DNA from 2 places in the Mesorhizobium sp. B3-1-7 genome. Region 2 is predicted to be linked to the other one. Evidence: predicted binding sites of a transcription regulator. Region 2 holds the regulator's gene; the other holds the start of a gene.

Region 1 (6,055 bases), on a different contig from region 2:
TGCACGATCGCCGCGTGGCCTTCGGCGCCGAGCTGCTCGACGTAAAGCGGCAGGAACGGCAGCAGCAGCGTCATGGCGATAAGCGTGCTGAACGAGCCGGCGAAGCAGACGGCGAGGTTGCGTCGCCAATGGATGTTGAAGTCGCTCTGTTCGGATTCGTTGGGCGTCATGTCATGCGTGCCGATGCTGGGGTTGTTACGGATACCAATTTGGGATACCAAGCCGGTATTCGTCATGGACCTGACACTCACCGCTGTCAATGCGGGCGCTGTCGATGCGGCTTTGGAAAGCGAGACGACAATGTCGCAGATGCAAAATGTCGAAAGACAGCTTCGCGAAATGATCCTCGGCCTGGAGATCGGCCCGGGCGAACGTTTGACCGAGCGTTGGATCGAGAGCCGGTTCGGCGCTTCGCGAACGCCGGTGCGGGCGGCGCTGCTGCGCCTGGAAACGGAAGGGCTGATCGGCCGCGACGGCCGCGGCTGGACGGTGGCGCCGATCAACCTGGCGGAACTCGGGCAGATCGCCGTCTACCGCGAGGCGGTCGAGGTCGCCGCGGTTCGCCTGACGGCGGCGCTCGAAGACCGTGGCGGCACCGAGGTGATCGCGGCGATGCTCGATTCCTGCGATGCCGAGACGCCGCGCGAGGAATGGCACCGCGTCGGCATGGATTTCCACATTGAGCTGGCCAGGCTTTCCGGCAACGAGTTTCTGCTCAGGGCCGTTCGCGACGCGATGACTAGGCTGTCGCGGGCGCGCTGGCTGGAGGTGCGCGATGAAAAGGCGCTCGGTCGTGCCTGGGCCGAACATCATGCCATCCTTGCCGCCGTCAAGGCCGGCCACGCGGACGAAGCGGCGGGTCTGCTCTCCGCTCACATCGCCGGCAGCCGCGATCGGCTTGTCAGCTCCTTGCATGACGATCGGCGCGGCCTGCGCGCCAGAGGATTCGCCGTGGTCGCGGCGTAAGATGTCGTGTGGCCATTCGCATTAGCAGGCTTGCAACATGGCCGGGAGAATGCTGTAGGAGACGAGGGGGATGAAGGCAGACTACCGTTGACCATCTTGCTGAATTCGCGGACGCATGGCCACACTCTCACGAACCGCCGCAAAGCTGTTCTATTACGCGCGCAATTTCGCGCGTGACCGCGCACCGCAATCCCTGTTCCGCGACCGCCTGGCCAGCCGGCTCGAGCAGGCGAGGCTCTCGGGCAAGACGGTTCGCGAGCGACTGAATTACTACAACAAGCTGGAACACCCGTTCGTGCCGAGTCCCGACGCCGTGGCCGTCGGCAAGCTGCCGTCCGCGTCCAGCATGTATTATTACGATCTCAAGGAATTCGCCCGCTATTTCGATCCCGGCCTGCTGATCGATTTCGAATATGGCGATGTCGTCGGCATTCCGGAGGTGCCGAGGATCGTCAAGGACCGCCCCATTGGCGACGACAACGCCAACGGCGTGCTGATGAAGCTGAACAAGTTCCGCCACTTCTACATGCCGCCCGACAAGCTGTCTTTCGCCGACAAGCGGCCGATGGTGGTCTGGCGGGGGCATCTCAATAATCCGCTTCGCACCCGCTTCGTGGAAAAGGCCGCTGACCTGCCGTTTTGCGACGCGGGTTCCCATAAGCCCGACGCGCCGGACGGATACCGCAAGCCGTTCCTGAACATCGAGCAGCAGCGACAGTATCGCTACATCGTCTCGCTCGAAGGCAATGATGTCGCGACAAACCTGAAATGGATCATGAGCTCCAATTCGCTCTGCCTGATGCCGGAGCCGACCTACGAAACCTGGTTCGCGGAAGCCCAGGTCGAGCCCAATGTCCACTACGTGCCGCTGCGGCAGGATTTTTCCGATCTGGTCGACAAGGTGACCTATTTCGAAAAACACCCCGCCGAGGCGGGGCGGATAACCGCCGCCGCCAACGCCTATTGCCGCAAATTCGGCAATGAACAGGACGAGCAGGCGATCTCGCTGCTCGTCCTCTACAAATATTTCGTGCTGAGCGGGCAGATAAAGCCCGACGCGGAAGTCTGGCGCTTCATCGCCGGCTGAACGTCCAGCCGCAGCCCTAAGCGTGAGAGCGGTCGAACACCTTATCGGCCGACCCGAAACGGTCCCTGGCGGTGAACTGCTGGTGCCAGTAGGGATAAAGCACCGGCGGCCGGCTGACGACGTCGAGGCGCTGCCGCTCCTCCTCGGTGAGCGAAAGGCTGGCCGCGGCGAGATTGTCCTTGAGCTGCGCCTCGTTGCGGGCGCCGATCACCAGCGAACTCACGGCCGGGCGGCCAAGCAGCCAGGCAAGCGCGACCTGCGCCCCTGAGACGCCGCGTGCGTTGCCGATCTCGTTGAGCACGTCGACGATGCGCCACAGGCGGTCCTCGTCGCGGATCGGCGGTTCCTTCCAGCCGCCGACCTGGCGCGCGGTCGGGCTGTCGCGATGGTATTTGCCGGAGAGCAGGCCGCCCGCCAGCGGGCTCCAGACCAGCACGCCCAGGCCCTGGTCGACCGAGATCGGCAGCAATTCATATTCGGCCTCGCGCGCTTCCAGCGTGTAGTGGATCTGCTGGGTGACGAAACGGGCCTGATGGCGGCTGTCGCTGACGGCAAGAGCCCTCATCACCTGCCAGCCCGAATAATTGGAGCAGCCGATATAGCGGATCTTGCCCTGGTTGACCAAGGTGTCGAACGCCGCGATCGTCTCCTCCAGCGGCGTGAGCCCGTCCCACTGGTGGACGAAATAGATGTCGATGACGTCGGTCCTGAGCCGCTTCAGGCTCTTCTCGCATTCGCGGATCAGATGGTGGCGCGACAGGCCTTCGTCATTGGGGCCGGCGCCGATGCGCATGCGCGCCTTCGAGGCAATCAGCACGTCGTTCTTGCGCTTGCCGCCAAGCGCCTCGCCGATGATCTCTTCCGACAATCCATTAGAATAGACATTGGCGGTATCGATGAGGTTGATGCCGGCATCGATGCAGGTGTCGATGATGCGTTTGGCTTCCGAAAGATCCGAATTGCCGACGGCGGCGAACGGACCGGCGCCGCCGAAGGTCATGGTGCCAAGCGTCAATGTCGAGATTTTCAAGCCCGATCGGCCCAGCGTGCGGTATTCCATGTCAGTCCTCGCAATTTGTTTGAAGAGGCGCCGTGGCGAGCGCCGGGAAGAGGCGAGGGGATTTGTAGGACAATTCCCGCCGCTTGTCGCCCCGCTATCGATACGGACCGATCACATATCTTCGAGGCCTGCTGCCGGGCGATTGCAATAAAACCGTCATTGCGCCTCTGTATCTCAGTCGACTTACGGAGTGTCCACCCGGAGCCGGAGCGGATTCCGAAGCGATGATGGCCGACAGGCAGACGGAGCTGCGCGATGAATGAAGTGAAACCGAATTCCGGGGCGAAGGACTGGCTGGAAGCCGAGCTCGAGGATACGCTCGACGAGGACTATGAGCTGGAGCTTTCCGAGCCGGCGCTCTCGCTCGAGATCGCCAAGATCTACAAGAAGTCGCATCCGCCCTCCATGGAGCGCATGACCTATTTCCGCGAGTTGCTCAGGCTGCAGTCGGAATTGATCAAGCTGCAGTCCTGGGTCGCCTACCACAAGAAGAAGCTGGTGGTGGTCTTCGAAGGCCGCGATTCCGCCGGCAAGGGCGGCGTCATCAAGCGCATCACGCAGCGGCTCAATCCGCGCATCGCCCGCGTCGTGGCGCTGCCGGCGCCGACCGAGCGCGAGAAATCGCAATGGTATTTCCAGCGCTACGTGCCGCATCTACCCGCGGGCGGCGAGATCGTGCTGTTCGACCGCTCCTGGTACAACCGCTCCGGCGTCGAGCGGGTGATGGGCTTTGCCAATGGGGACCAAGTCGAGGAGTTCTTCAACGACGTGCCGGAATTCGAGCGTATGCTGGTCCGTTCCGGCATCACGCTCGTCAAGTACTGGTTCTCGATCACCGACGAGGAACAGCAGATGCGCTTCCTGATGCGCATCCACGATCCGATGAAGCAGTGGAAGCTGTCGCCAATGGACCTGCAGTCGCGGGTGCGCTGGGAGCAGTACACCAAAGCCAAGGAAGAGACCTTCGCCCGCACCAACATTCCGGAAGCGCCCTGGTTCATCGTCGAGGGCAACGACAAGAAGCGGGCGCGGCTGAACTGCATCGACCACCTGTTGCAGCAGATGCCGTATGAGGAGGTTCCGCACGAGGACATCTCGCTGCCCGACCGCGTCTTCAACCCGTCCTACGAGCGCCAGGTGCTGCCCCGCGAGCTCTATGTGCCGGAGAAGTATTGAGGTCTTTTCCTTCTCCCCGTTTCACGGGGAGGTGAGGGAGTGGTCCGCGCAGCGGGCGAAAAGCCAATTGCTTGGCTTTTCGAACGACGAACGCCCGAAGGGTGGATGAGGGGCAGCGCCGGCGTCGGCGATTGAGCCCCAATTCGCTGCCATTGCGAGCTTGCCGCTAATCTCAAAGGTCGCGCCGCCCTCATTGCCCTGCCGGGCATTTCTCCGCGTATAGTGACGGGGAGAAAGAGCTGTACTTACGCTCGCCCGATCATCACATGCAAAGCGTTCGCCGTCGCCACTTGCTCGTTGCAGCGATAGCCGAGCTTCACCATGTCGAGGCCGGCGAAAAGATGCTCGCCCGAGCCGAGCAGCACCGGCGAAATCGCCAGATGCATCTCGTCGATCAGCCGTTCCTGGAGATATTGCCGGAAAGTCGAAACACCGCCGCCGATCCGCACATCCTTGCTCCCGGCCGCGGCCTTAGCCTGTTCGAGCGCCGAGTGGATGCCGTCGGTGACGAAGTAGAACGTCGTGCCGCCTTCCATCGTGATTGGCGCGCGTTTGTAGCGGGTCAGCACGAAAGTCGGAACATGATAGGGCGGGTTGTCGCCCCACCAGCCTTTCCAGTTGTCGTCCGGCCATTCGCCGCGGATCGGCCCGAACAGGTTGCGGCCGAGAATGTAGGCGCCGACATTCTCGAAACTGCGGATGGCGAAGTCGTCGTCGACACCGGTCGCGCCGCCATCCTTGCCAATCACCATCTGGTGGAATGTCCGGGTGGTGACCAACCATTTGTGCAGGGTCTCGCCACCGACACCGAGCGGATGTTCAAGCGTCTGATCGGGACCGGCGCCGTAGCCGTCGAGCGACAGGGTAAAACCGTTGACACGCAGCTTGGACATGATTGCCTCCTAGACCAGTTGTAATTTGCAATCGGTTGTTGAGTAGCTTGGCCGATTGCGAAATGCAAGCGGTATTTTCCGGCGATCGAGTCGGGCAGCGTCGGGATCGTCGCCGGAAAGGTAGCTGCCCGGGATATTGGGGCGAAGCGGGTAAGGGATGCCGTCGCAATCTTTCGTCGAGAAAAGCGATTAGCTGGGCAACTCTGCGCCGGCAGCATCAAGGATGCGTTCAATGGCTACGCGTAGCGCCGGCAAATTGTCTGTCACGACAGCCCAGACGATGGCTTCGGAAGTCTTGTGATATTCATGGCGCAGGATGTTGCCTATGCCGCGACTGCAACCGTTCGATCACATCGTTCCTGCTCATAGATCCATTCTAACGGATCCCGTCAGAATTCCAAAATCGCGAGGCAGGCCTAGCCTTTCAGCATCTGCGCCACCACCGGCGCAAAATAGGTCAGCACGCCGTCGCAGCCCGCCCGCTTCAGCGAAAGCAGCGATTCCAGCATCGCCTTCTCGCCGTCGATCCAGCCATTGGCGGCGGCTGCCTTGATCATCGAATATTCGCCCGACACCTGATAGGCGAAGGTCGGCATCTGGAACTCGTCCTTCAGCCGGCGGATGATGTCGAGATAGGGCAGGCCGGGCTTCACCATCAGCATGTCGGCGCCTTCGGCGAGGTCCTGCTCGGCCTCGCGCACCGCTTCGTCCGAATTGGCGTGGTCGATGTAGTAGGTCTTCTTGTCGCCCTTGAGCAGGCCGGCGGTGCCGACCGCCTCGCGATAGGGCCCGTAGAAGGCCGAGGCGAATTTCGTCGCGTAGGACATGATCGCCACGTCCTGGAAACCGTTGGCGTCGAGCGCGTCGCGGATG
Region 2 (6,055 bases):
CAACTGGCCTGGACGGGCGCACTCATAATCACCCTGACGGTTCTCGGGCTGAGCATCATCGCCCGCAGCCTAACCGGACGCAGAGAGGACAGATGAAACCGATGTTGTCCACCGACCTGAACGCAGCCGACACGACCGTCGAGAAGGCCAAGATCGAGGTCAAGAACCTCAATTTCTACTATGGCCAGTCGAAGGCGCTGAAGGACATCAACCTGTCCCTGCCCGAGCGCAGCGTCACAGCCTTCATCGGCCCGTCGGGCTGCGGGAAGTCGACGCTGCTGCGCGTGCTCAACCGCATCTACGAGCTCTATCCGAAGCAGAGCGCCGAGGGCCAGGTGCTGCTCGACGGCAAGAACATCCTCGACCGCTCGCAGGACCTCAACCTGCTGCGCACCAAGATCGGCATGGTGTTCCAGAAGCCGACGCCGTTCCCGATGTCGATCTACGAGAACATCGCCTTCGGCGTCAGGCTCTATGAGAAGATCAGCAAGGCCGAGATGGATAGCCGCGTCGAGCAGGCGCTGAAGCGCGCCGCGCTGTGGACCGAGGTCAAGGACAAGCTCAACGCCAGCGGCCTCAGCCTCTCGGGCGGCCAGCAGCAGCGCCTGTGCATCGCCCGCACCGTGGCGGTGAAGCCCGAGGTCATCCTGCTCGACGAGCCGGCCTCGGCGCTCGATCCGCTGTCGACCGCCAAGATCGAGGAACTGATCGACGAGTTGCAGGCCGACTACACGATCGTCATCGTCACCCACAACATGCAGCAGGCGGCGCGTGTGTCGCGGCAGACGGCGTTCATGTATCTGGGCGAGCTGGTGGAGTTCGACCGGACCGAGAAGATCTTCACCTCGCCTCGCGAGAAGCGCACGCAGGACTACATAACCGGCCGCTTCGGCTGAGTTCATACGAGGACATCATCATGGCCGAACATACCGTCGCCTCCTTCGACGAGGATCTCAGGCAGATCAGCCGGCTCATCAACGACATGGGCGATCTCGCCAGCTCCATGGTCGGCGGTGCGACGAGGGCGCTGCTCGAGACCGACAATGCGCTGGCGCAGCGCGTCGTCTCCGACGACGCCATCATGGACGCTCGTCAGCGCGAGCTCGACGACCGCGCCATCACGCTGATCGCCAAGCGGCAGCCGATGGCGGACGACCTGCGCAACGTGGTCGGCTCGATCCGCATGGCGGGCGACCTCGAACGCATCGGCGATCTCGCCAAGAACATCGCCAAGCGTGTCGGCTCGGTCGGCGTCAGCGCCGCGCCGCGCGACCTCACGCATTCGATCGATTCGATGGCGCAGCTGGTGCTGATCCAGGTGCAGGCCGTGATCCAGGAATATATGGTGGGCGATGCCACGGTGCTGGCCAAGCTTCGCAACGACGACGAGCGCATCGACGTCAAATACACGTCCGTCTTCCGCGAGCTGTTGACCTACATGATGGAAGACCCGCGCAACATCACCGCTTGCACGCATCTTCTGTTCTGCGCCAAGAACCTCGAGCGCATCGGCGACCATGTGACCAACATCGCCGAGAACGCCTATTATGTGCTGACCGGCACGCAATTGCCCGCCAATCGTCCGAAGCAGGACGAGACCGCAATGTCGGCGCCGGCGGCCTGACGAAAAGGTTACCCCAATGATCGCGCCACGCATCATGGTGGTGGAGGACGAGGAGCCGCTGGGGGTGCTGCTCCGCTACAATCTCGAATCCGAGGGTTACCAGGTCGAAGTGGTGACCCGCGGCGACGAGGCCGAAATCCGCCTTCAGGAAAACGTTCCCGACCTGCTCGTGCTCGACTGGATGGTGCCGGCGGTTTCCGGCATCGAGCTCTGCCGGCGTCTCAGGATGCGGCCCGAGACCGAGCGGCTGCCGATCATCATGCTGACGGCGCGCGGCGAGGAAAGCGACCGCGTGCGCGGCCTCTCGACCGGCGCCGACGACTATCTGGTCAAGCCATTCTCGACGCCGGAGTTCATGGCGCGCGTCAAGGCGCTGCTGCGCCGCGCCAAGCCGGAGGTGCTGTCCAGCGTGCTCAAGGTCGGCGACATCGTGCTCGACCGCGAATCGCACCGGGTCTACCGCAAGAAGAGCGAGATCAGGCTCGGCCCGACCGAGTTCCGCCTGCTCGAATTCATGATGCGTCATCCCGGCCGCGTGTTCTCGCGCAGCCAGCTGCTCGACAATGTCTGGGGCGAGACGATCTATATCGACGAGCGCACCGTGGACGTCCATGTCGGGCGCCTGCGCAAGGCGGTCAACAACGGCCGGATGCCAGACGTCATCCGCACCATCCGCGGGGCGGGGTACGCGATCAGGGAGGATTAGGTCCCGAGGGCCCTGACGGGTCAGGCGCTTCCAACAACCACGTTGGTGGGTAGCCGAGACGTTTGTGCTTCGTCATCCACGGGCGGAGCAAGGAGCGTAGCGACGCAGCGCAGACCCGAGGATCCATGCCGTGACTTCCACGCGCCGCTATGGCGCAGAACTCTGCACCGCTGCACCCTACGATCGAGGTAACGGCATGGATTCCAGGGTCTGCGCGCGTCGCTTCGCTCCCTGCTCCGCCCTGGAATGACGAAGTCGCGGTGGCTTCGGCCAATCTCCAACGTTGGTGCGATTCGCGGCTTCAGCGCCATGTTCGCTTAGGCCACGTTCTTCCCGGCCCCCGCTCTGGCCTGCACCCCCGGCGCGAAAATCTCCTGATCGACGAAGGTCAGCGCGCGCATGGCGCAGCCTTCGCGGATAAGCGGCAGTTCGTTCGGCTCGGTGTCGAAGGAGATCGATTCCGAGTGCTGGCCGCCGGCGGTCTGGGCGATCGCCTCTCGCAGCGCCGGCTCGATCAGGTCGAAGGCGGCCGCGCTTACGCCGACCATGGCGACAGGCGCCGGGTCGATAAGGGCGAACAGGCTGCCGAGGCCGAAACCGAGTGCTTCGCCGGCCCGGCGATAAGCCTCCCGCTCGGGTCCGTCCTCCTGCCGGGCTTTTGCGGCCAGCGCGCGCATATCGGCGTCGCCGACGTCGGTCGGCGTGGCATCCTCGCTTATTCCCATGGCGCTGCGCCAGATCGCGTAATTGCCGGCATAGGCCTCGACGCAGCCGCGGCGGCCGCAGCGGCAAAGCGCGCCGCCCGGACGATGGATCATATGGCCGAACTCGCCGCCGGAGGAATGCGTGCCGCTGAACAGCGCGCCCTTCAGCACCAGGCCCATGCCGATACCGTGCGAGAGCAGGATGGCGATGAAGTCGTCGCGATAGCGCTCGGGATCGCGCCATTGCAGCGCCACCGCCATCATGTTGCAGTCGTTCTCCATGGTGGCGGGAATACCGAATTCCCTTTCGAGGAGGTCGGCGAAAGGGATGTCGGTCAGCGGCGTGATCGGCGACCACAGCATGGCGCGTGAATGGGAATCGGTGATGCCCTGAATGCCCATGGCGATGCGGGCGACGCTGCCCACGTCGAGGTCGGGATCCCGCAGCCGGCGCCGCACGATCGCCATGCATTCGCCGATCAGCTCGTCGCGGGGCATGACGAGCGTGTCGAGGCGCTGCTGCTCCTCGGCAACCACCTGGCCGGCATAATCGATCACGGCGACCGACAGGAAGTTCAGCGACAGCACCACGGTCAGCACCGCGGCGGCTTCGGGGTTCAGCGCCAGACCGATCTGCGGCCGGCCGCGTTTCAACGCCGTCGGCTCGCTGGCCTTGCTTTCGGTGAGAATGCCTTCCTGGATCAGATCGGCGGAGATCGCCGAAATGGTCGAGTGGCTGAGCCCGGTGGTGGCAGCAATCTCCGTGCGCGAGGGCTGGCCGGCGCGGCGCACGGCCGAAATCACCATGGCGCGGTTGCGCCGGCGCAAATCGTCGTGACGGATTCCGACCGACATCGTCTCGCACGTCCTCCCAGTCATCGCGGCCTTGTGATGATGATGCCATGGCCTGTCGGTGACATGCTAGGGATAGTGGCAGAAGCCGCAGCCTGTGTCATTATTTATTGCGGATGTCGAAAAAAATGCCCTGACCCATCAAAACCCATCAGAATCGCAGTTGACAGCGTCGTTTTGCTGGATCACTATTTTTTTGAGGCTCGAAAAAAAGCCTCTATGCCGGCCTTCGGGCCAGTCTGGGTCGCGCCGCACAGGCGCAGGGAGGATATCATGAAGAAATTCGCAGCCGCCATTCTGGCGGGCGTTGCCGTGTCGCTGACGCTGGTGTCGGTCGCCGAGGCGAAGGACAAGGTGATCGGCGTGTCGTGGTCGAATTTCCAGGAAGAGCGCTGGAAGACCGACGAAGCGGCGATGAAGGCCGCCATCGAGGCCGCCGGCGACAAGTATATCTCGGCCGATGCGCAGTCCAATCCGGGCAAGCAGCTGACCGACGTCGAAAGCCTGATCTCGCAAGGCGCCAACGCGCTGATCATCCTGGCGCAGGATGCCTCGGCAATCGGCCCGGCGGTGCAGAAGGCGCTCGATGAAGGCATTCCGGTCGTCGGCTACGACCGCCTGATCGAGAACAAGGACGTGTTCTACCTGACCTTCGACAACAAGGAAGTCGGCCGCATGCAGGCCCGCGAGGTGTTCAAGGTCAAGCCGGAAGGCAATTATGTCTTCATCAAGGGCTCGGGCGCCGATCCGAACGCCGACTTCCTGTTCTCGGGCTCCATGGAAGTGCTGAAGGAGGCGATCGACAGCGGCAAGATCAAGAATGTCGGCGAGGCCTATACCGACGGTTGGCTGCCCGCCAACGCGCAGAAGAACATGGAGCAGTTCCTGACCGCCAACGACAACAAGGTCGACGCGGTCGTGGCGGCCAATGACGGCACCGCAGGCGGCGTCGTCGCGGCGCTGACGGCGCAAGGCCTGGCCGGCACCGTTCCGGTCTCGGGCCAGGACGGCGACCACGCGGCGCTCAACCGCATCGCGCTCGGTACGCAGACCGTGTCGGTGTGGAAAGACGCGCGCGAGCTCGGCAAGAACGCCGCCGAGATCGCCTCGCAGCTCGCCGACGGCAAGAAGATGGGCGACATCGCCGGCGCCAAGGACTTCACGACGCCCGGCGGCAACACCGTCAAGTCGCTGTTCCTGACTCCGATCGCGATCACCAAGGACAATCTCAACGTCGTCATCGACGCCGGCTGGATCAAGAAGGACGAAGTCTGCGCGGGCGTTGCCGCCGGTAGCGTCAAGGCCTGCAACTAAGTCTGCCGGCTCTCGATCAAAATCCCTGCGCCGCGGCCTGAAAGCCGCGGCGTTTTCTCAAAAAGATTTGTGTTTCCGCCTCTGGCGGATAGCTTCTAGGCTTGGCCAGGCATCCGCGCCAGACGGGCAGGCCGGCGGGAGGAAATCATGACCGACACGACGTCTACCCAACCGGCGGACACCGCGCGCGCGTCGGAACTCGGCGCCGTCGCCCGGTTCCTGAAGGCGACCGAGCTCGACACCCGCATGCTCGGCATGATCGGCGCGCTGCTCTTGATCTGGATCGGGCTGCATGTGATTTCCAGCCTGCGCCTCGGCGTCAATCCGCTCGACTTCGACAGCCGCACGTTTCTCACGCCGCGCAACCTGTGGAACCTGTCGGTGCAGACTTCGGCCGTGGCGATCATGGCCTCCGGCATGGTGCTGGTCATCGTCATGCGCAACATCGACCTGTCGGTCGGATCGGCCGAAGGGGTAATCGGCATGGTCATGGGCTTTGCCCAGGTGCATTTCCTGGTGCGCTTCGTCGGGCTTGAGCTGGGCAATCCGTGGATCTGGGTGCTGGCATTGCTGATCGGCCTGGCGCTCGGCCTCATCATCGGCGCCTTCCAGGGCTTCATCATCGCCTATCTCGAAGTGCCGGCCTTCATCGTGACGCTGGGCGGATTGCTGGTATGGCGTGGCGCTGCCTGGTGGGTCACCAGCGGCCAGACGGTGGCGCCGCTCGACGCCACCTTCCAGCTGATGGGCGGCGGCCCGGCGGGCTCGATCGGCGCCAGATGGAGCTGGGCCGTCGGCATCGTCGCCTGCCTGGCGGTTATCTTCATGCATTTCAACGGCCGCGTGCAGCGCAAG

The links. The regulator PhoB, encoded in region 2, activates phosphate uptake and scavenging genes when phosphate is short. The targets are predictions, from matches to a motif close to TGTCATNNANCTGTCAT.
Region 1: a site for PhoB is predicted at 3,257-3,273, ahead of ppk2 (polyphosphate kinase 2). Genes of this name have one in related genera too.

Annotation. Positions count from the first base shown of each region.
Region 1 covers NZ_VFTL01000033.1:45,035-51,089, forward strand. Annotated here, with positions in the region: gene FJ417_RS24805 (MFS transporter) at 1-170, opposite strand, end outside; gene FJ417_RS24810 (GntR family transcriptional regulator) at 301-966, shown strand; gene FJ417_RS24815 (glycosyl transferase family 90) at 1,082-2,053, shown strand; gene FJ417_RS24820 (aldo/keto reductase) at 2,070-3,113, opposite strand; gene ppk2 (polyphosphate kinase 2) at 3,369-4,289, shown strand; gene FJ417_RS24830 (dihydrofolate reductase family protein) at 4,535-5,182, opposite strand; gene FJ417_RS24835 (HepT-like ribonuclease domain-containing protein) at 5,372-5,509, opposite strand; gene hemB (porphobilinogen synthase) at 5,599-6,055, opposite strand, start outside.
Region 2 covers NZ_VFTL01000021.1:31,653-37,707, forward strand. Annotated here, with positions in the region: gene pstA (phosphate ABC transporter permease PstA) at 1-96, shown strand, start outside; gene pstB (phosphate ABC transporter ATP-binding protein PstB) at 93-896, shown strand; gene phoU (phosphate signaling complex protein PhoU) at 917-1,624, shown strand; gene phoB (phosphate regulon transcriptional regulator PhoB) at 1,641-2,330, shown strand; gene FJ417_RS18275 (ROK family protein) at 2,648-3,889, opposite strand; gene xylF (D-xylose ABC transporter substrate-binding protein) at 4,160-5,200, shown strand; gene FJ417_RS18285 (sugar ABC transporter permease) at 5,348-6,055, shown strand, end outside.